One region of the Acidaminococcus sp. BV3L6 genome, then DNA from elsewhere that is predicted to be linked to it. Evidence: a T-box and tRNA genes for the amino acid it is inferred to sense, from the RefSeq annotation. Region 1 holds a T-box; the other holds one or more tRNA genes.
The links. The T-box of region 1 lies ahead of ileS (isoleucine--tRNA ligase). A T-box ahead of a tRNA ligase gene usually reads a tRNA of that ligase, here a tRNA-Ile.

Region 1 (15,595 bases):
ATGGCCTTTCGGGATAAAAAGGGAAAAATCGTAGAATCCCAAAATCCAGAAGCCTATGCGGAAAATGTGGCTGAGGCCTATCGAAAATTGGCAGAAACCGTAGGAGATGTCAAGGTCGGCGGCCGCTATAGCCTTTCCCGTCTTTTTCGTCCGCCCACCCTTGCCATAAGCGAGAACGGAGCCAAGGCGCTTTTCAACACAGGCTATACCTATTTGGTCTCTGGCTATGAAAGTACCGAGGATTATGCCGCCCACAGCCTTTCCCAATTGGTGGGGGCCATCAAGGCAGGAATCTATACGCCTCGGCAAAGGGTCCGCAAGGGTTCCATCATCATCATGCACATGAGCGGTACAGCCCGTTTCACTCCGCAGGCGCTGGATATCGTCCTCACCCAGAATGAACTGCTGCGGGAAGACGACCCCCGAAAATTCAAGGTGGGGTACCTGACCGATTATTTGGTCCCTGGATATGATCAAATGAAATAAAAAAAGACCGTGAAAAAAGCGAAAAGTCGCTTCTTTTCACGGTCTTTTCTGCGCTTAGGGGAAAAGATAGCTTGTCATGGAGATGCTGCCCAGGTTGCGGATGTGGTTAAAGACTTCCGGTGTTTCCCCTTTGGATGCCCCTAAAAGATACAGAAGGGGCAAAAAATGGTCCGGCGTGGGTGCCGCGTAGGAAGCAAGGGGGTGGTCCCGATAGGTGAGAACTGCTTCATCATCGCGTTCCTGGACCTTTTCCGTAATAAAGGCGTCGAATTCGTCCGCCTCTTTGGAACCGTGGGGGTTATTCCAGTCCGTCTGCATCAGGTTATGGACGATGTTTCCGCTTCCTGCGACGACAATGCCTTCCTCCCGCAGGGCGGCCAGTTTTTCTCCAAAGGCGTACTGATCATGAGGGGAAAGGGTCCCATCGACACTGAGGGGAACAACCGGAAGTGATGCATCAGGGAACATATGGACGAAAAGCGTCCATACCCCGTGGTCGATGCCCCAGTCTTCCGTCATGACGGCCCCTGTAAGATCATGGATGCGGCGGGCTGTCTGCGGGTCGCCCAAAGCTGGATAGCTGACTTCATAAAGGGCTTGGGGGAACCCGTACATATCGTAGATCTGTTCCGGTTTTTGCGCGGCGTTGACGTAGCTGCCTCGGCTGTACCAATGGGCGGAAACGACGGCAATCGCTTTGGGCCGGCCATAGTCCGTGATGATCCTTTTGCCTAGTTCAGTCAAGGTTTTTGTCATTTCATTATGATCCAAAGCCAACATGGGACTGCCGTGGCCAATAAATAATGCAGGCATTCTTTTCATAGGGGAGACCTCCTTTATCATTTCGATAAAACGCTATTTTTTGAACTTGCTCTGATTATAATCCCGCTCTATAATGAAAACAAGAACGGTTTCTTGACTGACTTAGTATGAATTGCTTGACCTTTGGGAGGAAATGCCATGGAACACGATGATTTTGGGGTCTGTCCCTTTGTGACTGCCCAGCGGCTCCTGCAGGGCAAATGGGCCATTATCCTGCTCCATCAGCTCTATGATGGAACAAAACGCTTTGGCGAGCTGGAACGAGCAACGGGCATTACCCACGCAACCCTTGCTTCTCAGTTAAAGGCCCTGGAAAAGGACGGTCTTATTACGCGTCATGTCTATGCCGAGGTCCCGCCCCGAGTGGAGTACACTCTCACGGATATGGGCCGCCGTTTTGGCCCCGTGCTTAGCAGTATCGAGACCTGGGGAAATGAATACATCGCCTATTTGAGGACGCAAAAATAGAGGAGCCGGACACCGGCGTTTTTGAAGCGAAAAGTGTTCCTTGTGGTATAATGATAACAGTATACTTTACTGTATGGGGGTTATTTTCATGGATTATAAAGAACTTGTTGAAAATGCACGGAAATGCCTTGGCAAATGCCATGGCTGCCCAATCTGCAATGGCGTTGCCTGCCGCAATACCATCCCTGGACCTGGCGCGAAGGGGGTAGGGGACACAGCCATCCGCAATTATCAGGCTTGGCAGACAGTCCGCGTCGTCATGGATACGCTGTGCGAAAAAAGGGAAACGGATACCCGTCTGTCCCTGTTTGGACATTCTTTTGCCTATCCTTTTTTTGCCGGTCCTGTTGGTGCGGTTGCCATGCACTACAGTGATAAATATAATGATGTGACCTATAACGCCCAGCTCGTCCCGGGCTGTGCTGAGTCAGGTATCCTTGCTTTTACGGGCGACGGCATGGACGCGGAAGTCATGCGCGGGGCCACGGACGCCATCAAGGACTGCCAAGGTGTGGGCATTCCGACGGTGAAACCTTGGAACATGCAGATGATCAGGGAAAAAATGGACCTTGTCAAGGCTTCGGGAGCCCTTGCGGTTGCTATGGACGTAGATGCAGCTGGCCTTCCCTTCCTTAAAAAATTTGTGCCGCCTGCTGGCAGCAAATCGGTGGAAGAAATGAAAGAAATCATTGCCCTCACGGACGTGCCTTTCATCGTCAAGGGCATCATGAGCGTCAAAGGAGCCGTCAAGGCCGCCCAAGCGGGCGCTGCGGCTATCGTCGTTTCCAACCACGGGGGACGCGTCCTGGACCAGAGCCCTGCTACGGCCGAAGTCCTGCCGGAAATCGCGGCTGCTGTGGGCGGCAAGGTCAAAATCTTTGTTGACGGCGGGATCCGTACCGGCGTTGATGTTTTCAAGGCTCTTGCCCTGGGCGCCGATGCCGTCCTTATTGCCAGACCTTTTGTCAATGCTGTTTATGGCGGTGGCAAGGAAGGCGTACGCTGCCTTGTTGATAAATTGGGGGCTGAACTCAAGGATACGATGGAAATGTGCGGGGCAGCTACGCTCCGTGAAATTACGGGCGAGATGATTCGGAGGTAACCTTCTTTGCTGAAAGGAAAACATTTTTCTCCTAATCAAGTGGTTGCCCTGACGTTTTTGGGGCTGATCCTTGCAGGCGCTTTCCTTTTGATGCTGCCCATTTCCCATAGGGATGGGATGTGGATGCCTTTTCTTGATGCCTTATTTACTGCGACTTCTGCTTCCTGTGTCACAGGTCTTGTTGTCTGTGATACAGGAAAGGTTTTTTCTCTTTTTGGTCAGTTGGTCATCATTGGTCTCATTCAATTGGGCGGACTGGGCCTGATGCTTTTTGCCACGCTTTTTTCCGTTGCCCTGGGGCGGCGCATCAATCTTCAGGACCGCATGCTGATCCAGGCCTCACTCAACCAGAATGATATGAGCGGCGTGGTCCGCATGAGCCTGCGCGTGGCCAAATATACGGCTGTTGTGGAAGGGGTCCTTGGAACGGCCCTGGCCCTGCGTTTTTATCAGCAGTTTGGCCTCAAGGGCATCTATTATGGGTATTGGCATGCCATTTCCGCCTTCTGCAATGCTGGCTTCGACCTTTTTGGCAATTATCAGAGCCTTGTGGGCTATGTCCATGATCCGGTGGTCAACGGCCTCATTGCCCTGCTCATCATTTTGGGCGGCATAGGCTTTGCCGTCATGAGTGACGTGGTCCATACCCGGCACTTTCGGAACTACCGGCTCCATACAAAGCTCGTCCTTGTTTCGACAGTGGCCCTGATCGCTCTTGGGACGCTCCTCATCCAGGTCATGGAATTTGACAATGGAAGGACCCTTGGAACCCTATCGGTCGGTGACCAATGGATGGCCAGTTTCTTCCAGTCCGTTTCTGCCCGTACGGCAGGCTTCAATACCTTTGACCTGATGCAGATGCGCACTTCAACGATCCTTGTTATGGTGCTCCTCATGGTCATTGGAGCTTCCCCGGCATCAACGGGCGGCGGCATCAAGACGACAACGGCTGCCTTGCTGATCCTTTCCGCGCATCAAGTGCTTTTTCAGAAGCCGGAGTGTGTCATTTTTGGGCGGCGCATTGACCAGGAGACTATCCATCGGGCCTTTGCCATTACCACGCTGTCCATCATCTGGATCTTTCTTGCCATCATTGGCATTACGTATCTAGAGGAGACAAGCCTTGTGGAGGCCCTATTTGAAGTGGTTTCAGCCTATGCGACGGTGGGACTTTCCAGCGGACTTAGCCAGCATCTTACGGCAGGCGGGAAGATCATCATGATCCTTTCCATGTATGCCGGACGTGTAGGCATCATGACGTTTGTCATGGCCCTTACGGCTCGCCGCAGGGAAGCCTTGATCCGGTATCCTGAAGAAAAGATCATCATTGGCTAGGAGCATAACTATGAACAAAAAGAAACAGTTTGTTGTCTGGGGCCTGGGGCGTTTTGGCGCGTCCGTTGCGGAAACCCTGGTCGGAATGGGCCATGAGGTCCTGGGCATTGATCATGACGAAGAAGTAGTCCAAGAAATGGCCGATAAGCTGACCCATGTTGTTGTCAGTGAGGCCATTGATGAAACGGTGGTCAAGAGTCTGGGCCTGCGGAACTTTGACGCAGCCATCATTGCCATCGGGGACCTGGAACCAAGCCTTCTGTGCTGCATGATCCTTAAGGAAGCCGGTATGGCGACCATTCTTGCCAAGGCTTCCTCCGAAATCCACGGAAAGATGCTCAAAAAAATCGGCGCCACGTCCGTCATCTTCCCGGAACGGGACATGGGGCGGCGGGTTGGTCACAGTTTGGGCTTTACCAACATCCTCGACTTTGTGGAACTGTCCGACAACATTTGCCTTGTTGAACTGGATGCTCCTGTTGGGGCTGTCGGCAAGAGCTTGGTCGACCTTGATGTAAGACGTCGTTTTGGCGTCAATGTCGTAGCCGTCAAGCACCCTGATAAAAAGACGGAAATCAGCATGGATCCGCAAAAACCGCTTATTGCGAGAGACATCTTGGTGCTCATCGGCACCCAGAAAGATATTGAAAAGCTGAGGGAGGAACTATGATCAAACGTCTCACATCCCTCCAGAACGAAACGGTGAAGAAGGCCGCCAGCCTGCAGCAAAAAAAGTACCGCCTTAGGGAAGGCCTATTTCTCGTCGAAGGGGTCCGTGCTGTACGGGAAGTCCGGTCGTCTTCGTGGACCGTGACGGCTTACTTTTTTACGGATCTTCCTGAGGATTTCCAAAAAGAGGCTCAAGGGTCAGACATTCCCTATTATGAAGTGACTGGGGACATCATGAAAAAACTGACGGCAACGGAAGAGCCCCAATCGTTGGCCGCTTTGGTCCGCCTTAAGGAAAGGAGCCTTGAAACGGTCCATCCTGAAAGGGGGCTGATCCTGGTTCTTGACGAAATCCATGATCCTGGAAATGTCGGAACCATGATCCGTACCGCACGGGCCATGAATGCCCAAGGCGTTATCCTGCTTTCTGGCAGTGCCGACCTTTATAACCCCAAGGTAGTGCGTGCAGCCATGGGAAACCTCTTCCATATCCCGGTCTTTACGGGAATCACGGAAGACGCCCTTATGACCTTTGCCCAAAAGGCAGGTTGGACCTTGGTGGCAACAGCCCTAGATGGCGCCGCTGACTTGCGGGATTTCACATATCCCCAAAAGACGCTGCTCATCATGGGCAGTGAAGCTGAAGGGGTTTCTCACAGTCTCTTGGAAAAAAGTGCCGCCCGCGTCAAGATTCCCATGCTGGGGGAAGCGGAAAGCCTTAACGTCGGCGTTGCTGCAGGCATCCTGCTCTATGAAGCCATGGTGCAGCAGGATCCGGGACGGAACTGATTTTCTCCTTTCCCAAATGATTGACGTACCCAGACCGTGAGTGTATAATATCAGCGTATATCGACAATGCAATGAGGGAGACAGTACTTCCCATTTCTGGCAGAGCGATCCGGGGAGGGTGTGAGCCTGGACAGAAGGAAATGAGAAAGAAGATCACTCCGGAGCTGGTCATCGAAATCACAGTAGAATGACCCGTCTTATGGCCGTTATCCCATACAAAGTGGCAGGATAAGCCTGTCATGAGGGTGGTACCACGGGTTAAACCTCGTCCCTTAGGGGACGGGGTCTTATTTTTTGGAGGTGGAGCAAGTGTCAAAAGAAAATGAAGGGTATGGAAGCACGCTGAACCTTCCTGCCACAGATTTCCCTATGCGCGCAGGGCTTCCCAAAAGGGAACCGGACTTTTTAACATTCTGGAAGGAGAAGGGTATCTATCAAAAGAAACTGAAGGCCCACGCAGGACATAAAAAGTTCATTCTTCACGATGGCCCTCCTTATGCCAATGGCAAGATCCATTTAGGCCATGCCCTCAATAAGATCCTCAAGGACATCATCCTGAAGTATAAATATGCCCGCGGTTTTGATACCCCCTATACACCGGGCTGGGATACGCATGGGATGCCGATTGAGCATGCCTGCCTCAAGGAAGTGGGCGTTGACCGTCATAAACTCAGCGCCCTTGAACTGCGCAGGATGTGCCATGACTATGCCTTGAAATGGATCAATATTCAGCGCGAAGGGTTCAAACGGCTTGGCGTCCAAGGCGATTGGGATCATCCTTACATCACCATGAAGCCGGCTTTTGAAGCCGAACAGATCCGCGTCTTTGGGGAAATGGCCCACAAAGGCTATATCTATAAAGGCAAGAAGACCGTTTATTGGTGTCCGCACTGCGAAACAGCCCTGGCGGAAGCTGAAATCGAATATGCAGACCAAAAGACTCCGACCATCTACGTGAAGATTCCTCTTGTAGATGCAAAGGACAAGGCACCGGAAGGCGCACAGGGCAAGAAGACATCCATGGTCATTTGGACGACGACACCGTGGACCATCCCAGCAAATGTCGCTGTTACGGTCAATCCTGATTTTGAATATGCTTGGGTTGAATACGGGGATGAAGTCCTCATCATGGCAAGTGAACTTGTCGAGAAAGTTGCTGAGGAATGCGGCATCATCTTTGGTAAGGTCCTTGGAACAACGAAGGGCCGGGATATGGAATTCATGGAATGTGAACATCCTTTCCCGGAATATAACCATCGTAAATCCCTCGTCTGCCTGGGTGACTATGTTGACCTGGAAACTGGTACGGGCTGCGTCCATACCGCTCCTGGTCATGGTGATGTTGACTATCTGACAGGCCTTAAATATCACCTTGATATCCTTTGCCCTGTTGATGAAAAGGGCTGTTATACCGATGAAGCCGGGGAAGCCTTCAAAGGTCATTTTGTCTTTGATAGCAATGGTCTTGTCATCAAGCATCTGGCGGAAACGGGCCATCTGTTGGGCAAGAAAAGTATCCATCACCAATATGCCCACTGCTGGCGCTGCAAGAACCCCATCATCTACCGCGCGTCGGAACAGTGGTTCTGCTCTGTTGATGGGTTCCGTGAAGATGCATTGAAGGCCATTGACAATGATGTCCAGTGGATCCCGAGCTGGGGTAAAGCCCGTATCCACAATATGGTCCGTGACCGTCATGACTGGTGTATTTCCCGTCAGCGCGTCTGGGGCGTGCCTATTCCTATCTTCTACTGTGAAGACTGCGGAGAACCGCTCATCACCCCTGATACAATCAGTCATCTGGCTGCCATCTTCGAAAAGGAAGGCAGCGACGCTTGGTGGGCCCATACGGCAGAAGAACTGCTGCCGGAAGGTACGAAGTGCGCCAAATGCGGCGGTACCCACTTCCGTAAGGAATCGGACATCATGGATGTTTGGTTCGACTCCGGGTCTTCCCATCGCGCTGTCCTCAACCATTTCCCCGGTCTTACCTGGCCGGCTGACCTGTACCTTGAAGGCAGCGACCAGCATCGTGGCTGGTTCCAGTCTTCCCTTCTGACAAGCGTTGCCACGACGGGTAAGGCTCCGTACCGTGCCGTCCTGACCCACGGCTATACCCTTGATGGGGAAGGCCGCAAGATGAGCAAGTCTCTCGGAAATACCGTTGCCCCGCAGGACATCATCAAGGATTATGGTGCCGATATCGTTCGTCTCTGGGTTTCTTCCACGGACTATAAAGGCGATGTCCGCGTCTCTAAGGAAATCATCAAACACGTTTCCGAAGTGTACCGCAAGATCCGCAACACCATCCGCTACATCTTGGGCAATACGTCTGATTTCGACGCTGAAACCATGAAGGTTCCTTTTGCCGAAATGGAAGAACTTGACCAGTGGGCCCTCATGCGTCTCCAGGAACTCAAAAAAGACGTCGAGAAAGCCTATGAAAATTATGATTTCCATGTCGTCCACCATGCTATCCATGATTTCTGCACTGTCGACATGAGCTCTTTCTACCTTGATATCATCAAGGACCGCCTCTATGCCAGCAAGAAGGATGATAAGAAGCGCCGCAGTGCACAGACGGCCATGTACGAGATTCTCAGCGACCTCATCGTCATGCTCGCTCCGATTCTGAGCTTTACCATGGAAGAAGTGTACCAGTTCATGAAAAAACCGGCAGGCGCTCCGGAAAGTGTGCTTATGCTGGAATGGCCGAAACTCCATGAAGAATATCTGGACAAAGCCAAGATGGAAAAATGGGAACACTTCATTGCTATTCGCGGCGAAATCACGAAGGTCCTTGAAAATGCACGCCGGGAAAAGACCATCGGCCACTCCCTTGATGCCAAGGTCGACCTTTATGCCACGGGTGAAGCTTATGAGCTCTTGAAGCCCTTGGAAAAGGACCTGCCAACCCTGCTCATTGTTTCCCAGGCTGCTATCCATGAAGGCACAGATAGCGGGATGAAGACTGAGCGCGACGACCTGACCGTGGCTGTCGCAGCCGCTGAAGGTGAAAAATGCGAACGCTGCTGGAACTATGATCCCACCGTTGGCAAGGATCCGGACCATCCGACCTTATGCCATCGCTGCATCGAAGTCCTCAGCGACTAAGAAAAAGGCCGCAGGAACCCTTTCGGGCTTCCTGCGGCCTTTTTCGTCCTGAGGGGGCTGGTCTTGAAAGAGGGCTTGACAGATTGGAAGAAAATGAATACTATATACGTAACGGAGGTATAGTACTATGATGAACGAAAAAACCGAAAGGGATAAAGACTGCCGGGAATACAAGGATCTCATCAAACGCCTTAATCGAATTGAGGGACAGGTGCGGGGACTCAAACGGATGCTTGAAGAAGACCGTTACTGCGTGGATATCCTGACTCAGGTCAGTGCTATCAACAGTGGGCTCAATGCGTTCAATCGCAAGCTGATGTGTGATCATATCAAATCCTGTGTGGTTAACGATATCCGTGCCGGGGATGATACCGTCGTTGATGAACTTTGTGAAACCATGCAGAAACTCATGAAATGAGCCCATGGTTCTTGGGAAGGAGCCAAATAATATGGAAAAGATATTGAACGTCAAAGGAATGATGTGTGCTAACTGCCAGAAACATGTCCATGATGCGTTGCTTGCCATGGACGGCGTTTCTGCTGTTGACGTAAACTTGGAAAAGGGAACCGCAAAGGTAACAGCATCCCGTGAAATCCCCATGGATGAATTTAGATCCGTCATCAGCGAAGCCGGTTACGAACTGGCCTGAGTAAACTGATCTACAAACTGCTGCACAAGGCTGCAGCAGTTTTTCAATGTATAAGGAGAGATTATATGAAAGTCCTGCTGTTAAATGGCAGTCATCATCAAAATGGCAATACGGCACTGGCTCTTGAGGAAGCGGCAAAAGCCCTCGAGGCAGAAGGCGTCGAAACGGAGCTGTTTCAAATCGGGTCTGGGGCCATACAGGATTGCATCGACTGCGGAAAATGTACGGAAAAAGGATGTATCTTCACAGGTGATCCGGTCAATGCCTTCATTGCAAAAGCAAAGGAAGCCGACGGGTTTATCTTTGGCACGCCTGTCTATTATGCCCATCCTACGGGGCGCGTCTTGTCCTTCTTGGACCGTGTCTTTTATGCCGCAGGCGGTATCTTTCGCCTAAAACCCGGGGCGAGCATTGCCGTGGCAAGACGGGCCGGCACGACAGCGAGCGTTGATGTTATGAATAAGTATTTTACCATTGCTGAAATGCCCGTTGTCAGCTCTACCTATTGGAATGTGGGCCATGGCCTTGCTGCCGGGGACATCCTCAAAGATGCGGAAGGGCTCCAGACGATACGCAATCTAGGTAAGAACATGGCCTATCTTCTGAAGTGCCTTGAAGCAGGCAAAAAAGCCGGCATCGAGCTGCCTGGAACAAAGCGGGAGGTCTGGACCCACTTTATTCGCTAAGGCTGTCCTGCGCTGATGGTTCGGCGGTTTTGTTTCCAAAAAATTCACTTTTTCTGGAGTCATCCTGTCAGAAGATGACTGCGTCTTCATCCCGTCAATTGGGCATTTGGAGGCGCGGCAAGCAATGAGGTCTGGAAATTGTACATTCCCTTGCATGGCAATATTTGACATGATATAATGCAGGAAGTCGTTCAATTAACGCTTCATGAAGAAAGGATGATTCAATTGAAAAAGCAATTCATGGCAGTCGTCATTGCCCTTTTGGTATGCCTTGGGTATACTGGCGCCATGGTTCCGGCAACGGCCTTTGCTGCCGAAGCAACCATTGGGTATGTTGACCTTAACACGGTCTTTTCCCATCACCCTGATTTTGCCAGTGCTCGTGCTGCCCTGAATCTGGAACAGCAGAAGGCACAGCAGGAATTCCGGGAAAAAGCTCCCAGCCTTGATGACAACGGCAAACGGGCCTTGGACAACACCTTGACCGAGCGCATTGCCAAACGGGAACAGGAACTCTTCAACCCGATCCGTGAAAAGATTCTGAAGGCAGTCAGCAAAGTTGCCAAGGAACGCGGTCTTTCCACGGTCCTGACGAGCAGTGCTGTTGTTGACGGCGGCACGGACATCACCAAAGACGTCCTCAAAGCTGTTGGCGGAAAATAAAATGAGGGAAGAACCGTTGCTCTTGCAGCGGTTTTTCTTTATCCTGGAGCCAGTGATCTGGCGCTGTTTTCTTTTAGGCGCCCGCTTCATTGGCTCCATTTTATGATATAATAAAGAGAAGTATGACCAATCAGGGAAGTGATTTTTCCCTTTTCCATAGTTCATGCGCCGCATTGCGGAAATTTCATTGAGTGGAGGATATCCCTTATGAACCAAAAGGCACTTGCCTTACTCGTTACCATGATGGTATGCATGCCGAGTGCGGCCTACGCCGCTAGGGCATATGACGGCCAGCCCCTTGCCACTAAAAACGGTCCTGCCTATGAGCCGCAGACCGTCGATGATGTGGCCCGACGGGCCGCGCAAGCAGAAGCCATCCGCAAACTCCAGGATGAACCGGACCAGTTTGCGGAAGAGGCGGTTCAGGCCAAGCAGGAAAGTGAAAAAGAAAAGAAGGCCCGTCAGGAGCGGGGAGAGGACAAAGCGGCCAGTGAGTCCGATCTGCCTATCACCATTTATGGGGATCATGTCCTGTACCACTCCGATACAGGGGAATTTACAGCCAGCGGCAATGTGCGCCTCTATCAGGGCACGCAGCGGCTTTATACGACGGAAGCCCGGGGCAATGCTCTTACAGGCGATGTGTACCTGCTCCAAGGGGGCCGCATGATTGATCCCCCCAACACGACTGATTCCGATTGGGGCCATTATAATTTCAAGACCCAGACCGGGACCGTGCGCAACATGAAGGGAACGAACGGGGATGACCTCTACAAGGCGGATATTGCCCACATCTATAAAGATCATGTGGACCTAGACCAAGGGGCATCCGTAACGCGCTGCCCTGCTGTAGAGCATCCGCCATGCCTGGAAGTTAGGGCCGATCATGTGGTCATCTACCCCAATGACAAGATCATAGCCTATGGGGTCAAGGTCTACCTCAAGGGAAAGCACATCTATAGCCGCGACCGCTGGATCAACCGGCTGAACGATGGGGAAAACAAGCAGAGCTTTGTGCCCCATATCGGCTATGATGAAGATCAGGGAATCAAGCTGCGTTACAATTATTCCTATGATTTCAGTGACCATAACACGCTGGACGCGGACATCAAATACTATTCCAAGATTGGTTGGCGTCCTATGTTTACGGATACCCAGGACGAACGGAATTACTATGTCCGTTATATGGAAGGCTTTGACGAGGACGATAACAACAACTGGATCCGCAAGATGCATGATATCAAGGTGGGGTATAAGCCACACCGGATTTCCGATTCCCTGCCCCTTTCGTATTCTGCCTACGCAAGCCATGGGCTCTGGAAGGATAACCGAATCAAGAGCTGGCACACGGAATATGCCGTCTTCCTGAACCATGATCCCATTACCCTCATCCATGGCGACCGCCCCCTGACCTTGGGTCTTGGTGTGGGCCGCAAATGGATCAATGAGAGCGAACGGGATTCTACCCGTAAGACCTGGCTTTATTCGGCAACCCTGCGCAAAAATCTGGGTGCTGGGTTTGACACCTGGTTGGGTTACTATTGGGAAAAGCGGCAGGCTTCCATCTTTGACTATGGCCGTCCCGATATGGACCGGGAAGTCCAATTTGGTCTTTCCAAGACCTTTACACCTCGTGACAATGTGACGTTCATGACGCGCTATGACGAGGCCGGTCACAATGTTTATGAGTATATCTGGAGATGGAGACACGATTTCTGCTGTTTCCGCCTGACCTTTGAATATCGTGACAAACGCTATAAAGGCGGCGATGATGAATGGAGTGTACAATATGAACTTTTCCGCTGGTAATGCACGTGAACTCATTGATGGCCGTTTTCTTGAACATGAAAAGCTCGTCCACCGCGTCATGGGGAGCAAAAAGCTGATGAAGGACCTGGAAGACGCGGCAGGACTTATGAAGATGACCCTTCTTTCAGGAAACAAGATCATGTTTTGCGGCAATGGCGGTTCCGCAGCCGATGCCCAGCATTGGGCGGCTGAAATCGTAGGCCGTTTCCAAAAGGAACGGGCTGGTATGGCAGGCCTTGCCCTGACGACGGATACGTCAATCCTGACCGCTGTCGGTAATGATTACGGCTATGACCGCGTCTTTTCCCGTCAGGTCGAAGGCTTGGGACGGGAAGGGGACCTTCTGGTCGGCATCTCCACGAGCGGCAACAGCAAAAACGTGGTAGAAGCCATTTTGATGGCGAAAAACATGGGCATCCGTACCTTAGGATTTACTGCCAAAGGCGGGGGCAAGATGGCGGAACTCTGTGATATCCTTCTTGCCGTCCCTACGGAAAATACGGCCCGGGCCCAGGAAATCCATGAAATCATGGGCCATATCCTTTGTGAATTGGTGGAATGGGAATGAACAGTCAATCTGTGATTGAATTATTGACCGAAAAAATTACGCATCTGCGCATTGCCGTGATTGGTGATGTTATGCTCGATCGCTACGCCTATGGGGAGGTGCGCCGCATATCCCCGGAGGCCCCGGTTCCCGTCACGCGTGTAAAACGCCTGACTTCCGTCTTGGGCGGTGCAGGCAATGTGGCGGCAAACTTGGCAGGCCTGGGGGTCCAGGTCTATGTGGCGGGCATGACGGGTGAAGACGATCACCGCCGCGTCCTTGAGAAGAAACTGCGGGAGCTAGGGGTTGATTACAGCGGCCTCATTGCTTCCCCAAAACGCAGTACCATTACCAAGATGCGTATCATTGGCGCGCGGCAGCAGATGCTGCGTCTTGACTTCGAGGAACCGGGGGATCTCCTGCCCGATGAGGAACAGGCTCTTCTCCAGTGGCTCCGCAAGCATCTTGATGAGGGACTTGACGGGATCGTCCTTTCGGATTATGCCAAAGGAACCTGTTCAGATCGTTTCTGCCAGATGGTCATCACCCAGGCAAGGGCGGCCCATGTACCGGTCCTTGTCGATCCCAAAGGGTCCGATTGGGCCAAGTATCGGGGCTGCGACCTCATTACGCCCAATGTCAAGGAAATGTGTGAAGCGGCAGGAAAGATTGTTCCCAATGTAACGCCTGCCTTGGTGGAACTGGCCCAACAGGCTCGCGAAACCTTTGATATCCGCTATGTGGTCGTCACTCGTTCGGAAAAGGGCGTCACCCTTGTTGGAAAAGATGACGTCATTACAAAAGCTGCCACGGCACAGGAAGTCTTTGATGTTTCTGGTGCAGGGGATACGGTTGCCTCCGTGCTGCTTGCGGCCATTTCGGGAAAGCTTTCCCTTGCTGATGCTTTGGAGTTATCCAATAAGGCGGCGGGGATTGTTGTTTCCAAGGTGGGGACCTATCCTGTCCATAAAGAAGAGTTGCTTCGTGAAATCCTTGCTGATTCGCAGCCGGAAAGCTTTGACTATCGCCCCATGACCTGGGACGAAATGGCTCGATTGACAAGGACCTGGCAGCAGGCGGGAGAGACTGTTGTCTTTACCAATGGCTGCTTCGATATTCTTCATGCCGGCCATGTGCAGTATCTGCAGCAGGCTGCCCAACTGGGAAATCATCTGATCATTGGTGTCAATACGGACGACTCCGTGCGCCGTCTCAAGGGACAGACGCGTCCTTTTAACCACGAAACGGATCGGGCAAGGCTGCTTGCCAGTCTCCGTGATGTCGACGCCGTGGCCTTATTTGGGGAAGATACGCCGACGGAACTGATCAAAAAGATTCGCCCCGATATTCTCGTCAAGGGCGGCGATTACAAGAAGGAAGAGGTGGCTGGCCGGGAATATGCACGGACGGTAGAAATCCTGCCCTTCAAGGAAGGCTATTCCACGACAGGACTTGTTGAAAAGATTGTTACGCTTGTGAAGGAGGGCAAACTATGATCATTGTAACCGGTGGTGCCGGTTTTATCGGCAGCAATATCGTGAAAGGCCTGAACGACCAGGGCAGGGATGACATCCTTGTTGTCGATAATCTGACCAATATGGTGAAATTCAAGAATATCCAGGGTCTCAAGGTCATGGATTACTGTGATAAGTTGGATTTTATCGAAGACGTAAAAAACGGCAAATGGAACCATGCGCCCATCGAAGTCATCTTCCACGAAGGCGCCTGCTCCGATACGATGGAATATAACGGTAAGTATATGATGGAAAATAACTTCCAGTATACAAAGACCTTGATGCACTTTGCCATGGATCGCAAGATCCCCTTCCTCTATGCTTCTTCCGCATCAACTTATGGCAGCGGTCAGAAGGGATTCCGCGAAGAACCAGCCTGTGAAGAAGCCCTCAATGTCTATGCTTTTTCCAAGCTCTTTTTTGACAACTATGCCCGCCGCTATTTTGACAAGGCGGAAAGCCAGATTGCAGGCTTTCGGTATTTCAATGTCTACGGGCCCCAGGAAAATCACAAAGGCAAGATGGCTTCCATGGTGCGCCAGATGTTCCTTCAGTGGCAGCAAGACCACGAGGTCAAGCTCTTTGGCGAATATGATGGCTATGGCCCGGGTGAACAGACGAGGGACTTTATCTACGTCAAGGATGTCGTCAAGGTACTTTTTTATTTCTGGCAGCATCCGGAACTAAAGGGTGTCTACAACTTGGGAACCGGCAAAGCTCACACTTTTAACGATATGGCAAAGGCCATCCTGGACTTTTTTGGCAGCGGAAAGCTCGTTTATGTGCCATTCCCGGAGGTCCTCAAGGGGAAATACCAAAGCTACACCCAGGCGGATACGACAAAACTCATTCAAACGGGCTATGATGGCGGATTTACGGATTTTGCCGAGGCCGTCAAGGAATACTGCGGCGTGCTCCAGGCATCTGATGGCTATTATCGC
Region 2 (15,595 bases), on a different contig from region 1:
TCATTCCTACAGTAAGGACAAAGGTATTCTTCGGATCATTGACACGGCTTACAAGGGTCTGAAGGCCCATGACAGTGGCTGCTGCAGCGACGATGGTATCATGGCCATTTTGCGGTGCGCTCCCATGCGCGGCCTTTCCATGGATCGTAATGGTAAAACGGTCACTGGACGCCATGCGGGGACCGTCTTCGAGATTGGCAGTCCCAACGGGAAGGAGTGCCCAAATATGCTGACCAAAAATGGCGTCCACATCATCCAAGGCGCCCGCTTCTACATAATGGCGCGATTCGGTGCCGATTTCCTCTCCCATCTGGAAAAGCAGTTTGACGGTACCACAGATTTCTTCCCGCCGCTCTACAAGGAGACGGGCGGCACCGAGGAGCATGGCCATATGGGCATCGTGTCCGCAGGCATGCATGACCCCAGGGTTCTGCGAAGCATAGTCCCTTCCGTTCGCATGTTCCGTAATGGGGAGCGCATCAATATCAGCGCGGAGCGTAACTGTCTTTCCAGATTGTTTGCCCCGGATGATGCCCACACAGCCCGTCATTCCGGAGAAAGTTTGCACTTCAACGCCAATAGTCTCCAAGGCTTCTTTGATGTGCGCCGTCGTTCCCAGTTCGTGACAGCCCAGTTCCGGATGGCTATGGAAATAACGGCGTTCCTTGATGATATAGTCCTTCAAGGCAAGGGCGTCTTTTTTCAGTTCATCCATAAGTCAGCCTTCCTTTCCCAATACATTCAGTGCAAAACCGGCATAAATTCCAGCCCCGCGAGGAAGGACCGCATCATCAATACGGAACGTATTGCTGTGAAGTGGGGACTTATCGGTGTCTGTACCCGTCCCCAAATAGGCGATTACGCTGGGAACTTCATCCATGATAAAAGCAAAGTCTTCAGACGCCATCATGGCCGGCATAGTGACAAGGGCTTCCTCACCCCAGAGGGAAACAGCAGCTTTGGAAGCTGCGTCGAGGAGCGCTGGGTCATCATTGCTGCACAGTGGTTCGTGGGTGACAACGTCCATCTTTGCATGGCAGTCCATGGCTTCCGCCGTGCCTTGTGCCAAGGCTTCCAACTTTTTGGGAATCCCTTCAAAAAGGTCACGGTCATAAGTCCGGATGGTGCCTTCCAGTTTCACCTCGTCACAGATGATATTGAACTGTTTTCCAGCCTCCACCTTTCCGATTGTCACAACAAGGGGATTCAAGGGATCGCTGATCCGACTCACAAGGGTTTGGATATCCATGATCACTGCGCTTGCGGCCACGATTGCATCGTGACCGAGATGAGGCGTTGATCCATGAGCCGAAGTTCCCGTAATGGTCAGGTTAAAGTTGGTGCAGGACGTGGAGCGGAGACCTGCATCAAGAGAGATGGTTCCAAGAGGCAGTCCAGGCTGCACATGGATTGCAAAAGCCGCATCGACATCCTTTAAGATGCCGTTTTTAATGTAAAAGGGCGCCCCATTACCCGATTCCTCAGCCGACTGAAAAAGGAGCTTCACGGTCCCCAAAAAATTTTTAGACTCCTCTTTAAGTACCTTTGCTGCGCCAAGAAGCATCGCCGTATGGGCATCATGACCGCAGGCATGCATAACACCTATATTTTGGGAAGCAAAGGATACGCCGCTTGCTTCTTTTATGGGAAGGGCATCAATATCGGCCCGCAAAAGAACGGTCTTGCCCTGTGCTTTGCCGGCAATGGTCCCGACTAGACCATAATAGGAGGGATAGCGCATCACAGGAATTCCCATGCTTTCCAGTCTTTTAGCAATATATTCCGTCGTTTTTGCTTCTTTAAAGGAAAGTTCTGGATGCTCGTGAAGTTCATGTCTGTCTCTTGTGAGCGTTTCTGAAAGCTCACAGATTGCCTTACGTAAATCCATATAATCACCTTTTCCTTAACGTTTATAAACAGCCAAAGAGGGTCCTGCCAAAATCGGCAGGACCATTGCTTCAACTCAATGAGAAAGGAGAATAGGACCGCCAGGGCCAAGGGGAATATTGAAGATGACCCAAATGGCGATGAGGACAATCCAGCTAATAGCAAAGGACAGGGAATAAGGGATCATATTGGCGATGATGGTTCCCATGCCTGCATCCTTTTGATACTTCCGGACAAAGCCAAGGATTAAAGGGAAGTAGTAAAAGAGCGGAGAAAGGGGGTTCGTAATGGAATCCCCAATACGATAGGCCGCCTGGGTTAGAGCAGGATCGTAGCCTAAGAGCATCATCATGGGCACCATGACTGGGGCCAAGATTGCCCATTTTGCTGAAGCAGAACCAATGAAAATGTTGACAATACAGGACACAATAATAAGACCGATGATAAGCGGAACACCCGTAAAGTTCCAAGTCTTCAAAAGATTTGCCCCATTGATAGCAAGGACTACGCCAAGATTCGACCAAGCAAAGAACTTCGTAAACTGTGCACAGAAGAAGCAAAGTAAAATGTAAGATGATACATCTTTGAAGCCCATGGAGATATCGGCGAACATATCCTTATCATTCTTGTATTTCCCGCTGGCAAAGCCAAAGACAGCACCAGGAACGAAAAGAACCAACGTAACCATGAGGATGATGCCCGTCATGAAAGGCGATTTAGGGTCAAGGACGGAATGAGTCTTTGGGTTTCCTAAAATCGGATCCTCACCGACGCACATGAGGCCAATGACGATAATCGTAAGGAGCGCACCAATACAGGCTTTTTTGACAGCTGACACCTTTCCCGGCGTGATGTTTGTCAGATCCTTATCAAGTTCGTACTGACTCAGATCTTCCCCAGCAAAGCGGGGAATCATGAAACGCTCCGTTACAAAAGTTCCAACTAGACTAAGAACAATACAGGATGCAACCATGAAATAATAGTTGATGGCAGGAGAAGCTTGATAATTTGGATCGATGAGACGAGCGGCCGCTTCCGTAAAGCCATACGCCAAGGAATCAGACATACCGAGCATCATGTTAGCACAAAAGCCAGCAGCAACACTAGCAAAAGCGCAGAATACACCAACCAAGGGATTCCTTCCCAAACTAAGGAACACAACACCCGCTACAGGCGGCAGGACAACAAAAGCAGAGTCGCCGGCCACATTGCCATTAATTCCAATAAAAATAATGGCAAAGGTAACAACAGCCGGAGCGGCTTTGCCAAGGGCTACCTGCATAAAGGTGGCCAAAAAGCCACTTCGTTCAGCAAGGCCTGCGCCGATGACACAGACAAGAACCATGGCCAAGGGTGCAAAACTTGCAAAGTTATTGACAGCTTGGCTCCAAATCATCCGGAAGCCATCAAGAGTCATAAGATTGAGGACCTTGATGGTTTTTCCCGTACCAGGGTGAACGGCAGAAGCTCCCATACTTCCAAAGATGGCCGATAGGACCAAGGTAATAAGTGCGAGGATAATAAAAAGAGAGGCTGGATCGGGAAGGGCATTTCCAACAGTTTCTACAAAGTTAAGAAACCGATCCATAAATGTCTTTTTCTTTGTTTCCATAGTCATTCTTCCTTTCTTTATGTGGATTAAATACAGGCGACTAAAAAATACTCCCCCTTTCTTTATGTTGAAGCATCGGGAACTGGTAAGCATACGGATCCAGATTCGGTAAAAATCGGGTATCCCTTTATTTCCCGCATGTAATTAACGTTAAGTTTTTTAATATTCGAGACAACTCGAATATTACTCCTTTTATTCGCCTTTATTGTTTTAGTTTTACCACATTCGTCATGGCTTGTAAATTCATTCACCATCTAACTGCTAATTTGGATGCAAACTGTAATAATTGAAAAACTTTTATTGATTTTGTTTAGTAAATTCATGTAAAAATTCATCACGAATGCTGATTTCATTGCATGCAAAAACACCCTCCCGAGGGAAGGTGTTTGGATAAATAATTATGTATAAAACAAACCCCCTGTCCAAAGACAGAGGGTTCGCATAGAGTGAAGTTGGTGGGCCCACTAGGATTCGAACCTAGGACCAACCGGTTATGAGCCGGGGGCTCTACCGCTGAGCTATAGGCCCAATGTAGGAATTATACCCCAGAAAAAGATGCGCTGTCAACGTTTCTTACTCGAGGAATTCCTTGAGGGGTTTGCTCCGTTTCGGACTTCTCAGCTTGCGCAGGGCCTTGGCTTCGATCTGACGAATCCGTTCACGGGTCACACCAAAGTACTGACCGACTTCTTCGAGGGTACGCGTACGTCCATCGAGAAGACCAAAGCGCAATTCGAGGACACGCCGTTCGCGGGGGCTCAAATGCTCCTGAAGGACTTTTCCCAGCTGTTCCTGAAGCAATGTATAGGAAGCGGCTTCTGCTGGTGAGGGAGCTTCTTGATCCTCAATGAAGTCTCCCAGATGGGAATCTTCTTCTTCGCCAATCGGCGTTTCAAGGGAAACCGGTTCCTGGGCGATCTTCTGGATTTCCCGGACCCGTTCAACAGGCACATCCATTTCCTGGGCGATTTCTTCCGGAGTCGGTTCACGGCCCAGTTCCTGCAGGAGCTGGCGGGAAACGCGAACCAGTTTATTGATGGTTTCAACCATATGTACAGGAATACGAATTGTACGGGCCTGGTCAGCGATGGCACGGGTAATGGCCTGACGGATCCACCAAGTAGCATAGGTACTGAACTTGAATCCCTTATTATAGTCAAATTTTTCAACAGCCTTAATGAGGCCCAGGTTGCCCTCTTGGATCAAATCAAGGAAAAGCATGCCACGGCCTACATACCGTTTGGCAATGGAGACAACAAGCCGCAGGTTGGCTTCCGAAAGAGCCTTCTTCGCTTTTTCACCGCACATAGCGGCCCGATGCAGGACACGGTTAAAACGCTTACGGTCCTCTTCAAGACGGATGCTCAGTGATTCGTCCGGTTTTGTTTCAACTTTTTCAGAAACAGCGGCAAACAGATCATAGAGCTCAGGCAGATAGGACTTGTCGTCAACTTCCTCATCTCCGCTGCCAGTCTTGGGCGAACGGGTCAGATGATACCCTTTTTCAAGAAGCAACCGCTGCAGGCGCTTGCGTTCATCTACGGTAAAGGCCGGGCTGTAGGCTTCAATAGCCGCTTCATCAAGGCTTGGATTATCCTGCGTTTCCGCTAGGATAAAGCGATAAACGATGGATACAGTCCTGCTGTCACACCAAATTTCCTCTTCCTTGAGGTATTGCTCGATCGTATCGAGGAGCTTTGCCGCGCTCAGGCGCTTATTGACAGGTTCCCGTTCAACTTCCGGGGACTGACCGTCCAAAATGACGGCGGCCTGATTGCCTTTATCGGTCCGTTTAGCCAGCTTGATTTCATCATTTCCTGAAAGCAGGGGCACGCGGCCGATTTCCTTAAGATACATACGGACAGGATCATCGACGATGACCCCTTCTGGGACAGACAGGTTGGACAGTTCCGACTCTTCAATGGTCAGTTCCTCATCGTCCATGTTTTCCGGTTCTTCCTCTTCGGCATGGTCATCAACAACTTCGATATTCTTTTCTGCCAGTTTTGAATAAATTTCATCCATTTCATCAACGGAAATGGAATCTGTATTCTGCATGCGATCCTGGATTTCCTTATAAGTGAGAACGCCTGAATTCTTTTTTGCCAAGGCTTCGAATTCAGTAATCCACTCAGCGGTGGTCTTTTGCGGTGCTGCATCTTTCTTGGGAGCAGCTTTCTTACCACTGGTCTTTGTTTTAGCCGTGGCTGATTTAGCGGACGATTTAGCCGCCGTCTTCTTCTTTGCAGCCGGTTTCTTTTCGGTTTCTTTGGTTTCCTTCACCTTTTTAGTTTCCAGCTCCTTTATTTTTTGATCAGTCATTTGAGCGTTCCCTCCTTCCCCTCATCATCAAAAGTACTGCGGTCACCGGGTGGGTACCGCACTTCTTAAATTTCGTATCTCCATTCTTATTCGTCGGCATTCCTGTAATTCCTCTAAAAATTTTTCATTACCTTCTTTTTCATAGCGCTGGGCCAGTTCACTGTGCCGTTCATATTCTTTTTCAAGCGTTGCTGTCTGCAGCCGGAAAAGACAGTCCCGGAGCACTTCTGGGAGCGTTTCTTGAGGGATTGACGAAGCAAGGATGGTCGATAGTTCCGCGGCTCCTTCTTCATTTACATCCTCAAAAAGGTCCCGTCCATCATGAAAAGTGCCGGCTCCCTTGCGAGCACAATAAGAGGTAAAGATGGCCCGTCTTGCAGCGGTTGAAAACGCATCCGTATGAGCAAAACCTGCCTGATCAGGATCGATTTCCAAGCCCATGAGAAGTGCATAGAGCACGCCCCGCTCAGCCTGTTGGGTCGGGCTTTTGATTGCAACCTTCTTTTGCAGCAGCCATTCGGGATTGAAGGGGCGTCCGCTCCCATTGGGGCGGACAAGCTTTTGGTACTCACTCCGGATTTCACCCTCATCAAGGACAAGGCGCCTTGAAAGATCGCGGATACGTTCACCCACTTCCACATCAGAGCGGCAGTCCTTGAAAAAGGGCAGGATTTCCGAAACGGCCCCCACCTTTCCTGAAAGAGTCGTTACATCGCTTTGGGAGAGCACCGTGTCGACTTCGTAATCAATGCCGCCCTTGGCCTGGTCCAAGAGGGAAAGGAAGGCTTCCTGCCCGTCCTTGCGGATGAATTCATCGGGGTCCTTGCCGTCTGTAACGTGCATGACGCGGCATTCAAGGCCCACGGCAAGGGCAATGGGAATGGACCGCATGGCTGCATTGCGTCCGGCGTTATCGCTGTCAAAGCAGAAGATGACTTCCGGTGTGACGCGCTTTAGAAGCTTCGCCTGATATTCCGTGAAGGCCGTTCCCATGGACGCCACAGCCCAAGTGATACCTGCCGCATGGAGACTGATGGCATCCATATGGCCTTCGACAATGAGTGCCTGGCGCCGCTTCCTGATGCTCGGAAGCGCCCGGTCCATCCCAAAGAGCAGGCGTCCTTTATGGAACCAGCTTGTCTCCGGTGTATTCATGTATTTGGCCGGCGAAGCCTCCTTGCGCAGGATGCGGCCCGTAAAGCCAACGACTTTCCCCCGAGGGTTCTTGATGGGGATCATGATCCGCTCACGGAATTTGTCATAGATCCGACCGGAATCGGACTGGCCTATAAGCCCGGCCTTAAGGAGCGTCTTTTCAGGGATTCCTCTCTTTTCAAGGGCCTTATGAAAGGTCTGGGCATCCGGTGGAGCAAGCCCCAACTCAAAGGACTCGACAATATCCATACCAATGCCGCGGCTGGCAAGATATGTCAATCCTTCCTTTCCGTATTGAGTCTTTGTCAGGCACGCATGGAAGAACCGGGCTGCCAGCTCATTGGTCCCGACGATTTCTTTTTCCTCCTGCTCCCGACGGATTTCCTCAGCCGTCTTTTCAGGTTCCGGAATGGGAATTCCGTACTTATTGGCTAGGATCCGTTCCGCCTCAACAAAGGAAACGTGGTCCCGCTTCATGACGAAGGTGAAGACATCACCGCCGGCGCCGCAGCCAAAGCAGTGAAAAAAGCCCTTTTCTGGATTCACGGTAAAAGAAGGCGTTTTTTCCGAGTGGAAAGGGCAGCATCCCCAGAAACGGCGGCCTTTTTTCTTGAGGTCCACCGTTTCGGAAACAACGCTCACAATATCAGCGGCCTGACGGACCTGTTCCTTGAAGCTCTCATATTTTTCCTTGAGATCTCCCATACCGTCACCGCCTTTCCTAAAAAAGTCCCTTGTCTATCATAAAAATAAGGGAAAACCTCCGCAGACGCCTTCCCTCAATTTTCCTTCGCTATTTATCTTATTCTACACAAGTGACGAATTCCCTTTTTTGTAATGAAATTTTCTTCAAGATAGCGTATAATTAAGTGTTATTTTTTATGGAAGAATCGTGGAAAAGCCATTTTTCTGCTGGACTTTTTCTTGAGGAGGCGTCGCCGATGCTGAAAAAAATTTTCTTATGCTGTTGTCTTCTTATGACTTTTCTTTCTGCTCCTTTAGCGTCAGCAGCACCAGAAATTACGTATGATCATCAGGAATTTGATCCTGATACGCTGACTTACCGTCTTTCCGGCCATGTCGCCGTAAAAACAGGGAACCGCACCATTACGGCTGACCGAGCTGAAGTTTCGCTCCTTACCAACGAAGTACGGGCTTGGGGAAACATCAGCCTCGTCGATGGAGACATTACCTTTCGGGGAACATCCACCATCGTCCGGCATAGTGATCATTCGGCCGAGGTAGAAGGCCCCGTCATCTTTGAAGAAGGAGATGCGGACATCCGGGCCCAGCAGGGGCGTTTTGACTGGGAGACGAAACTTGCCACCTTTACGGGAGATGCGGTCTACGTAAATCATAAGACCGGGGATCGCGTTGAAAAGGACACGCTTACCTATAATGTGAAGACGAAGAAAATCGTGCAGTAAATCGAAAAACCGGGGAAAAGCCTGAACGCTTTTCCCCAGTTTTTTAATATTCAAAATCAAAGTTTTTGCGCAGATACTCCAAAATGAGACTTGCCGTTTCTTCAATGGCCCGATTCGAAACATTGATGATCATACAGTGGAGCCGCTGCATAATGGCTCGCGCATAATCGAGTTCCTCTTCAATACGACGCAGGTCCGCATAGTTTGCTGTATCCCCAAGCCCCATCGCCTTAAGACGGGCAATACGGATCTCATTGAGCTTGTGTGGATCGATGAGAAGACCAATGATGCGGTTATTCGGGACCTTGAAAAGTTCCTCAGGCGGCGGAATCTCCGGCACAAGGGGAACGTTGGCCACTTTGAGCTGCTTATTGGCAAGATACATGGAAAGGGGCGTCTTCGAAGTACGGGATACCCCAATGATGACAAGGTCCGCTTTCGTAAGGCCCCAAGGATTTTTCCCGTCATCATACTTGATGGCAAATTCCACGGCGGCAACGCGTTTGAAATATTCATGATCCAAGGCATGGATGAGGCCAGGCTGATTTTTTGGTGTAAGCCCGCTGGTCTTTTCAATGGCCGTCAGGACCGGCCCCAAGATATCAACGGCAGTCACATTCAGTTCCTGGGTCTTGCGGGCGACTTCGGCCCTGATTTCCGGAGATACGATGGTATAGCAGATAACCGCATTGGATTCCTTTGCTTCTTGGACAATCTTATCAATCTGTTCAATGCTGTTGACATAGGGCACACGGATGATATCAAACTTTTCCTGCACAAACTGGCTCGTTGTAGCACGGACAACCGATTCACTGGTCTCCCCAATGGAGTCGGAAATGGCATAGATGATGGGTTGATTAGCTATGATAGGTCCCTCCCTTTCCTTCGGCAAGTTCTGCCAGAAGTCTCGTCATATTGGTCTTGGAGACGCGTCCGACGAGTTTCCATTTGCCCTTTTTTTCGTCAAAAGGAAGAACTACGGGCAAGCAGTCCACTTCCCTTTCGATAAGACGTCTAGCCGCCGCAGCAGCTGGTTCATGGGGCTTAGAAAGGACAATCTTGGATAGCCCCGTCATGACCATTGCAAGGGGCAGATTATGTAGGTCCGCGCCTTGGCTGAGCGACGCCTTGAGAAGATCCTTACGGGAAATGACCCCAAAAAGGCATCCCTTTCCATCCACAACAAAGAGGGTTCCTACATCTTCCAAAAACATGGTGACGACAGCATCATAGGCACTTTTGCTGGCACTGACGACAATGGGGACACTCATGATATCCTCAATTGTAATGGAAGACAATTCCTCCACCAGCATACCCAAGGTGCTTTTCCCCGTGTAGAAATAACCAACGCGAGGCCGGGCATCAAGAATCCCGCCCATGGTGAGGATGGCAAGGTCACTGCGCAGGGCGGCCCGCGTAAGACCTAGTTCTCCGGCAATTTCCGTTCCCGTAATGGGGCCGCTCCGGCGAACAATCTCGGCAATTTTTTTCTGTCTATCACTTAGTGGAATGGGATTCACCCCCTTTCTTCCACATTACGAAAAAAGCGTACCTAATTTTCGTGCATCCGTCAAGAACATTTCCCTGCATTCTTCCCTCTTGCAGGAAAAGGCTGCTGCCGCACGGCAGCAGCCTTTCCTGCAGGGACTATTACCAAGCCAGTTCTTCGTCGTTCTTATTGCGACCGCGGCCCGTCAGTTTATCAAGGATGATCCGCTGCTCGACCTGGGCCACCATCTTTTTCGTGAATTTCACAGCGTCAGGGTTGACAGACATACTATCAATGCCGCTTTCCACAAGGAATTCGGCAAATTCCGGATAGACGCTGGCAGCCTGCCCACAGAGGGAGACCGTCTTGCCATCCCGGTGGGCCACTTCGATAAGGTGGCGTACCGCGCGGCGTACAGCCAGATTGCGTTCATCAAAAAGGTGGGAAATGACATCGTTGTCACGGTCACAGCCCAACGTCAGCATCGTAAGGTCGTTGGAACCGATGGAATAGCCGTCGACATATTGATTAAATTTGTCGGCAAGGATGATATTTGCCGGGATTTCCGCCATGAGCCAGACCTTGAAGTCCGGTCCGCGATGGAGTCCTTCTTCTTCCATGATGGATACGACCTTGGCACATTCGTCCACGGTGCGGCAGAAAGGAATCATGACGTTGAGGTTCTTGAGGCCGTATTCTTCACGAACCTTGCGGACCGCCTGGACTTCCAGACGAAAAGCAGCCGTGTATTTCGGATCGTAGTAACGGGAAGCCCCTCTCCAGCCAAGGAGGGCACTCGGTTCATGGGGTTCAAATTCTTCCCCACCCTTAAGGTCGCGGTATTCGCTGGACTTGAAATCGCTGAAGCGCAGGGTAACAGGGCGCGGAGCCATGGCCTGAGCCACCTTGCGGAACCCTTCGGCAAGGGCTTCGACAACCTTTTCCGGATGACCCGTCTTCAGAAGATAAAGCGGATGTTCATGGATATAGGTCGTCCAGATGAATTCCTCACGCATGAGGCCAATGCCGTCGCAGGGCAGGCTGGCGTATTTATCGGCAAGGGACGGATCACCCAAATTCATGTAGATCTTGGTTCCCGTTACAGGGAAGGTTTCCGCAACAGCAGCAGCTTGCGCCGGCGCGGCGGCAGCTTCCGCCTTCTTTACCTGAAGGTTGCCTGCAAAAACAACGCCGTTTGACGCATCGACCGTGATTTCTTCGCCGCCTTTGAGGACTTCCGTAGCCGCTTCACCGCGGGATTTGGTGCCAACGACGCAGGGGATACCCAGTTCGCGGCTGACAATGGAAGCATGGCAGGTCATGCCGCCACTGTCCGTGACAATGGCCTGTGCCTTTTTCATGGCAGGCACCCAGTCCGGAGCCGTCATTTCCGTAACGAGGATTTCTCCATCCTTGAATTCGTCAATATCCTTCGGGTCGCGGATGACATGGGCTTTGCCATAGCCCTGACCCGGGCTTGCGGGAAGGCCCTTCAAAAGAACCTTGGCCCCTTCCATGGATCCGGCCGTCTGTCCTTCTTCGTTCTTCTTTTCCTTGTTGCGGCGGGACCAAACAGTTTCCGGACGAGCCTGAAGAATCCAGATCTTGCCATCCCTTTCATCAATGCCCCATTCCATATCCATATAACAGCCATAATGGGCTTCAATCTTTTTGGCGTATCCTGCAAGTTCCAGGATCTGTGCGTTTGTCAGGGTCTGTTTCCTGCGGTCTGCTTCAGGAACAGGCACTTCCATGGTATCGCCGCCGGGCTTGCGGATGAGCATCTTATCCTGTTCATTGACCGATACTGAAATGAGCTTCATTTCGTCTTTGGAAACGACGTAGCTGTCCGGCGTTACAATGCCGCCAACCACATATTCACCAAGGCCGTAGGCCCCTTCGATCATGATGTTCTTGTCATCACCGTTAGCCACATTTACCGTGAACATAACGCCGGCGGCTTTGGAAAAGACCATCATCTGGACAACTGCGGAAAGAGCAAGGGACAGATGATCATAACCCTGTTTTTCCCGATAGTAGACAGCGCGGTCCGTAAAGCAGGAAGCGTAACATTCCTTGACCTTGCGGATGACCTGATCGGCACCATGGACATTAAGATACGTATCCTGCTGGCCAGCAAAGCTGGCGTCAGGCAGGTCCTCAGCCGTGGCACTGGAGCGAACGGCTACATAGGGTTCATCTTCATTCATCTTGTGAGCCAGCTCTTCATAGGCTCTGCGGATGGCATCCTGAAGATCCTGGGGCATTTCCTGTTCCATGATGGCTCCGCGCAGGCGCACGCAGACCGAGGAGAGAAGTTCACTATTTTCCACATCCGTCAGTTCCGCAAGGATGCTGCGCATCTTTTCGCGCAGGCCCGTCTGGTCAATGAAATACCGATAAGCATGGGCCGTCGTAGCAAAGCCATACGGCACAGGAACATCGGTCTTGGACGTCATTTCCCCAAGAGAAGAGGATTTGCCGCCGACAATGTCGACGTCTTTTCTTTCCAGTTGTTCAAACCACAGCAAATAAGCATTTGATTTATCCATGTTGGGCTCCTTTTCAGCAAAACTTGAAAACATCGTTTCAATTTAGTATACACTATATCACCATTATGACGCATATTCAACCCTCTTTTTCAGAAATCCGGAAAAGAGGCGGCAAGGTGCATACAGCCTTGTTTTTACTCAAAAAGAAGTCCCATCCCCTCCGATAGCAGAAAAGGATAGGACTTCTAATTAGTGTACACTATTAATCAGACAGCCCCAAGAACATGGCAATGGAGATCGTGATGATGAAAAAGACCACCCGTTCGAACCAGATGATGACGATGTCCCGCATCTTGAGCGGAATATCCGTCCCCATGATGCAGGGGATGCTGGCTGAGAAAAAAAGGATTGCGGAAATGCTGACCACAGCGATGACAAACTTCAAAAGCATGGCCCCCCGACCCCTTGATGAGGATGGCCGGCAGGAACATTTCCGGAAGGCTCAAGGCCGCTGCCTTACCGGCAAGGACCGCTTGGGACACACCGAAGAGTTTGAAGAAAGGAACGAAGAGATAGCTGAAATAATCAAAGATGGGTGTAAATTCCGCAAGGAAGAGGCCCAAGAGCCCAATGGATGTAATGGAAGGAATGACGCCAAAGGCCATCTTGAGACCGCTCATGAGGTTATCCGTGCAGAGCTTCAAAACAGGGGGCTGGGCCGCATCCGTTTCAAGGCCGAGCTTCCAAGCCCGCTCGAGGCGGCTTCCCTCTTCTTTAGGAACAGTGGCCTTTTCGCTCGTAAAGTACGTGTCAGGAATGGCCGAAAGGGGCCAGATGCGGGCCACAACGAGGAGGAAGGTCATGGACACGGTCGAAAAACCCGTTGCAATGATGGGCCGGCACGGATTAAATCACACGATAACACGGTCCCGCAACCGACAATGGAGCAAATTTGCTCCATCTGCAGCGGTTTTGGACCATCATGTGATGTTCCTCGCTAGCGCTCATAAAGAAACGTCGCTGCGCTCCTCATCCACCACCGAAAGGGCACGCCTGCCTCATTATAATGAGGCAATATGCGGTTTTCGGTCCCCCGTCCTGGCGAGGCGGATCGACTCTACGAGTCGAGTTCTAAGGCAAAAGACCGCATGAAGGACGGTACGATGCATCCAGCATTGTACCTAAAGAAAAAGAATATAAAGAGAGCCTCAAACCGAATCAAAGCGCGTTTTCGGATTGAGGCTTCTTCGCTAGTCCAACAAAATTTTCTTTGTTATTTGGTCTTAAAATTTTCGCAACATGGAATCAGAAAGTATTTTCTTCTTATCAGCACTAACTGATTTGATCTTTTGCCTTAGAGACGGCGAATGCCGTTCCAGCTTACCAAGGCGGGGGTATCCACCAAGCAGGCTTGGTGGGGGGTGGATGAAAAGGGGCAGTTTGGTGCCGGCGTTCTGGTCTTTCTTCTATTTACATGATTCGAATGGGGCTCAGATTGGTTCAGATGCTAGGAAAAAAACTGCAGGCTGACGACGACGTCGTACAACTTGCTTTTTGCAAATTCAGTTCAGATGGGTCCAATTGCAAAGAGCCTCCGATTCCACCGGCGACGGCAAACCTGAGACGCCAGCAATCTGCTAGCGCAGCGACGCGGGGGGCTGTTGCGCAAAGATTCTCCGAAGCGGCGCCGCCAAAAACAAATCGGCGACGCGTGAGTTTCCTTGCGGCCAGAGGCCGGTACGTTGAGGAGGTTGGGGCGCGGGCGGCAAAGTAGATGGGCCCATATGGGCCGAAGATTGCAAAAAGCTTCCGCTTTCATAAGCTGGGCGCTGGAAGTGATGACACATGGTTAGGAAAGGAAGCGCCCAGGCGTAAGCGATCCCCAAACGTGAGACGGTCCATCGTACGATAAGTCATGGTCCCATTGTTACCATAGATTTTTATAAGGCAATAGGAGCACGTAACTCCATCAAATCAGCGCGATTTGTGCGCTGACTAAAATAACTTCTTCCCCTCACTAAACGCATTTCCCACCGTCTCTTCGGCGACAAGGTACTTCATGTTAGCCATATCAAAGACAAGAGGACGCAGTTTCTTTGGATCGATGTTTCCCCCGGTCAGGATGCTTTCATCAGCACTAATGCCAACAATCCGCCCTGTAAGGATTTCCGTTTCTTCGTTATAGGAAAGGACTTCGCACTCAAGCGTCATGGGCAGTTCCTCAAAGTACGGGGCGTTGACGTGAAGGGCTTTTTTCGCGTGAAAGCCGGCCTTTTCCACTTTCCGCGGTTCCTTGCTGCCGCTTACAAGGCCCACATAGTCACAGGCAGCAAGCTGCTCCACTGTTCCCATGCTGACAGTAAAGGCTTTCGTCTCCAAAAGATTCTTAACCGTCTTATGCCCTTTTGCGAGGGCAAACATCATTTGGTCCATTTCGTTATGGCAGCCCCAAGCTGCGTTCATCGCATTGGGCGTCCCGTCCTTGTCATAGGTTCCGATGATAAAGACGGGCTGGGGAAGCGCAATGGGTTTAACAGCAAATTCTTTTCTCATTCATATCCCTCCTTAATTGGATGACTGTTTCTTGAAGCACTGCATTTATTTGCAAGTGCACGCATTTATATTAGCATAAGCTTCCCCTTCCGTCAATTCTGCCATCTAAAAAGGCCCTGCGCGTAAGCACAGGGCCTTTCACCGTCTTTTATTTTTTAGGGGCTGCTTTTTTCTGCAGCTTAAGCTCCCGAGACGCGACTTTGCTCTCCTTGCTGCTCTTGATTGCATTGAGTTTCTGAGCAAGTTCAGCCGCGCTTGGATCGCCATTTACGGAGACCATGATGGGCTGATTGCCCAAATATACGGTACTGCCTTGAGAAGAAGCGTCCTTAAGGTTTTGTTTATGCAGGAAAGCAGCGGCGAGGTTGCCCATGACAAAATAGGAGCGTTCCTTTGCGGACATATCGCCATAGGCATGAGGCGCGACAAAATCCTTTCCCCCTACTTTGACCATGCCCTTATCCGCATCGATGGTCACGTTGCCGCCGGACAGATCAGTCAGGCGCTTGGCATAATTATCGCGGCGCTGCTGATGGGTCGGATGATCAGATGGCGAGAAGATTTCACCAACAAAACTGGATTTATACGTCTTTGACCGGTCCATGACTCGCTGCCACATGGCGGCTGACGCACCCGGGTTATAATTGGAGTTAAGCAA

Region 2: it has a tRNA-Ile gene. The T-box ahead of ileS (isoleucine--tRNA ligase) is inferred to sense a tRNA for this amino acid. The anticodon was not compared.

The regions. Positions count from the first base shown of each region.
Region 1 covers NZ_AWUR01000029.1:18,524-34,118, reverse strand. The annotation lists gene HMPREF1246_RS05555 (polysaccharide deacetylase family protein) at 1-486, shown strand, start outside; gene ygiD (4,5-DOPA dioxygenase extradiol) at 541-1,308, opposite strand; gene HMPREF1246_RS05545 (helix-turn-helix domain-containing protein) at 1,447-1,776, shown strand; gene HMPREF1246_RS05540 (alpha-hydroxy-acid oxidizing protein) at 1,865-2,878, shown strand; gene HMPREF1246_RS05535 (TrkH family potassium uptake protein) at 2,885-4,213, shown strand; gene HMPREF1246_RS05530 (TrkA family potassium uptake protein) at 4,224-4,883, shown strand; gene HMPREF1246_RS05525 (RNA methyltransferase) at 4,880-5,671, shown strand; T-box leader at 5,734-5,947, shown strand; gene ileS (isoleucine--tRNA ligase) at 6,041-8,785, shown strand; gene HMPREF1246_RS05515 (metal-sensing transcriptional repressor) at 8,913-9,203, shown strand; gene HMPREF1246_RS05510 (heavy-metal-associated domain-containing protein) at 9,235-9,435, shown strand; gene HMPREF1246_RS05505 (flavodoxin family protein) at 9,501-10,121, shown strand; gene HMPREF1246_RS05500 (OmpH family outer membrane protein) at 10,362-10,784, shown strand; gene HMPREF1246_RS05495 (OstA-like protein) at 10,992-12,593, shown strand; gene HMPREF1246_RS05490 (SIS domain-containing protein) at 12,652-13,161, shown strand; gene rfaE1 (D-glycero-beta-D-manno-heptose-7-phosphate kinase) at 13,158-14,636, shown strand; gene rfaD (ADP-glyceromanno-heptose 6-epimerase) at 14,633-15,595, shown strand, end outside.
Region 2 covers NZ_AWUR01000040.1:30,012-45,606, forward strand. The annotation lists gene HMPREF1246_RS07355 (M20 family metallopeptidase) at 1-715, opposite strand, end outside; gene HMPREF1246_RS07360 (M20 family metallopeptidase) at 719-1,888, opposite strand; gene HMPREF1246_RS07365 (AbgT family transporter) at 1,964-3,499, opposite strand; tRNA gene HMPREF1246_RS07370 (tRNA-Ile) at 3,953-4,027, opposite strand; gene rpoD (RNA polymerase sigma factor RpoD) at 4,073-5,260, opposite strand; partial or broken gene HMPREF1246_RS11105 (RNA polymerase sigma factor region1.1 domain-containing protein) at 5,315-5,821, opposite strand; gene dnaG (DNA primase) at 5,864-7,681, opposite strand; gene HMPREF1246_RS07385 (LptA/OstA family protein) at 7,918-8,403, shown strand; gene HMPREF1246_RS07390 (pyruvate, water dikinase regulatory protein) at 8,447-9,295, opposite strand; gene HMPREF1246_RS07395 (helix-turn-helix transcriptional regulator) at 9,261-9,923, opposite strand; gene ppsA (phosphoenolpyruvate synthase) at 10,054-12,444, opposite strand; gene HMPREF1246_RS07405 (hypothetical protein) at 12,651-13,253, opposite strand; gene HMPREF1246_RS07420 (flavin reductase family protein) at 14,380-14,937, opposite strand; gene HMPREF1246_RS07425 (M48 family metallopeptidase) at 15,086-15,595, opposite strand, start outside.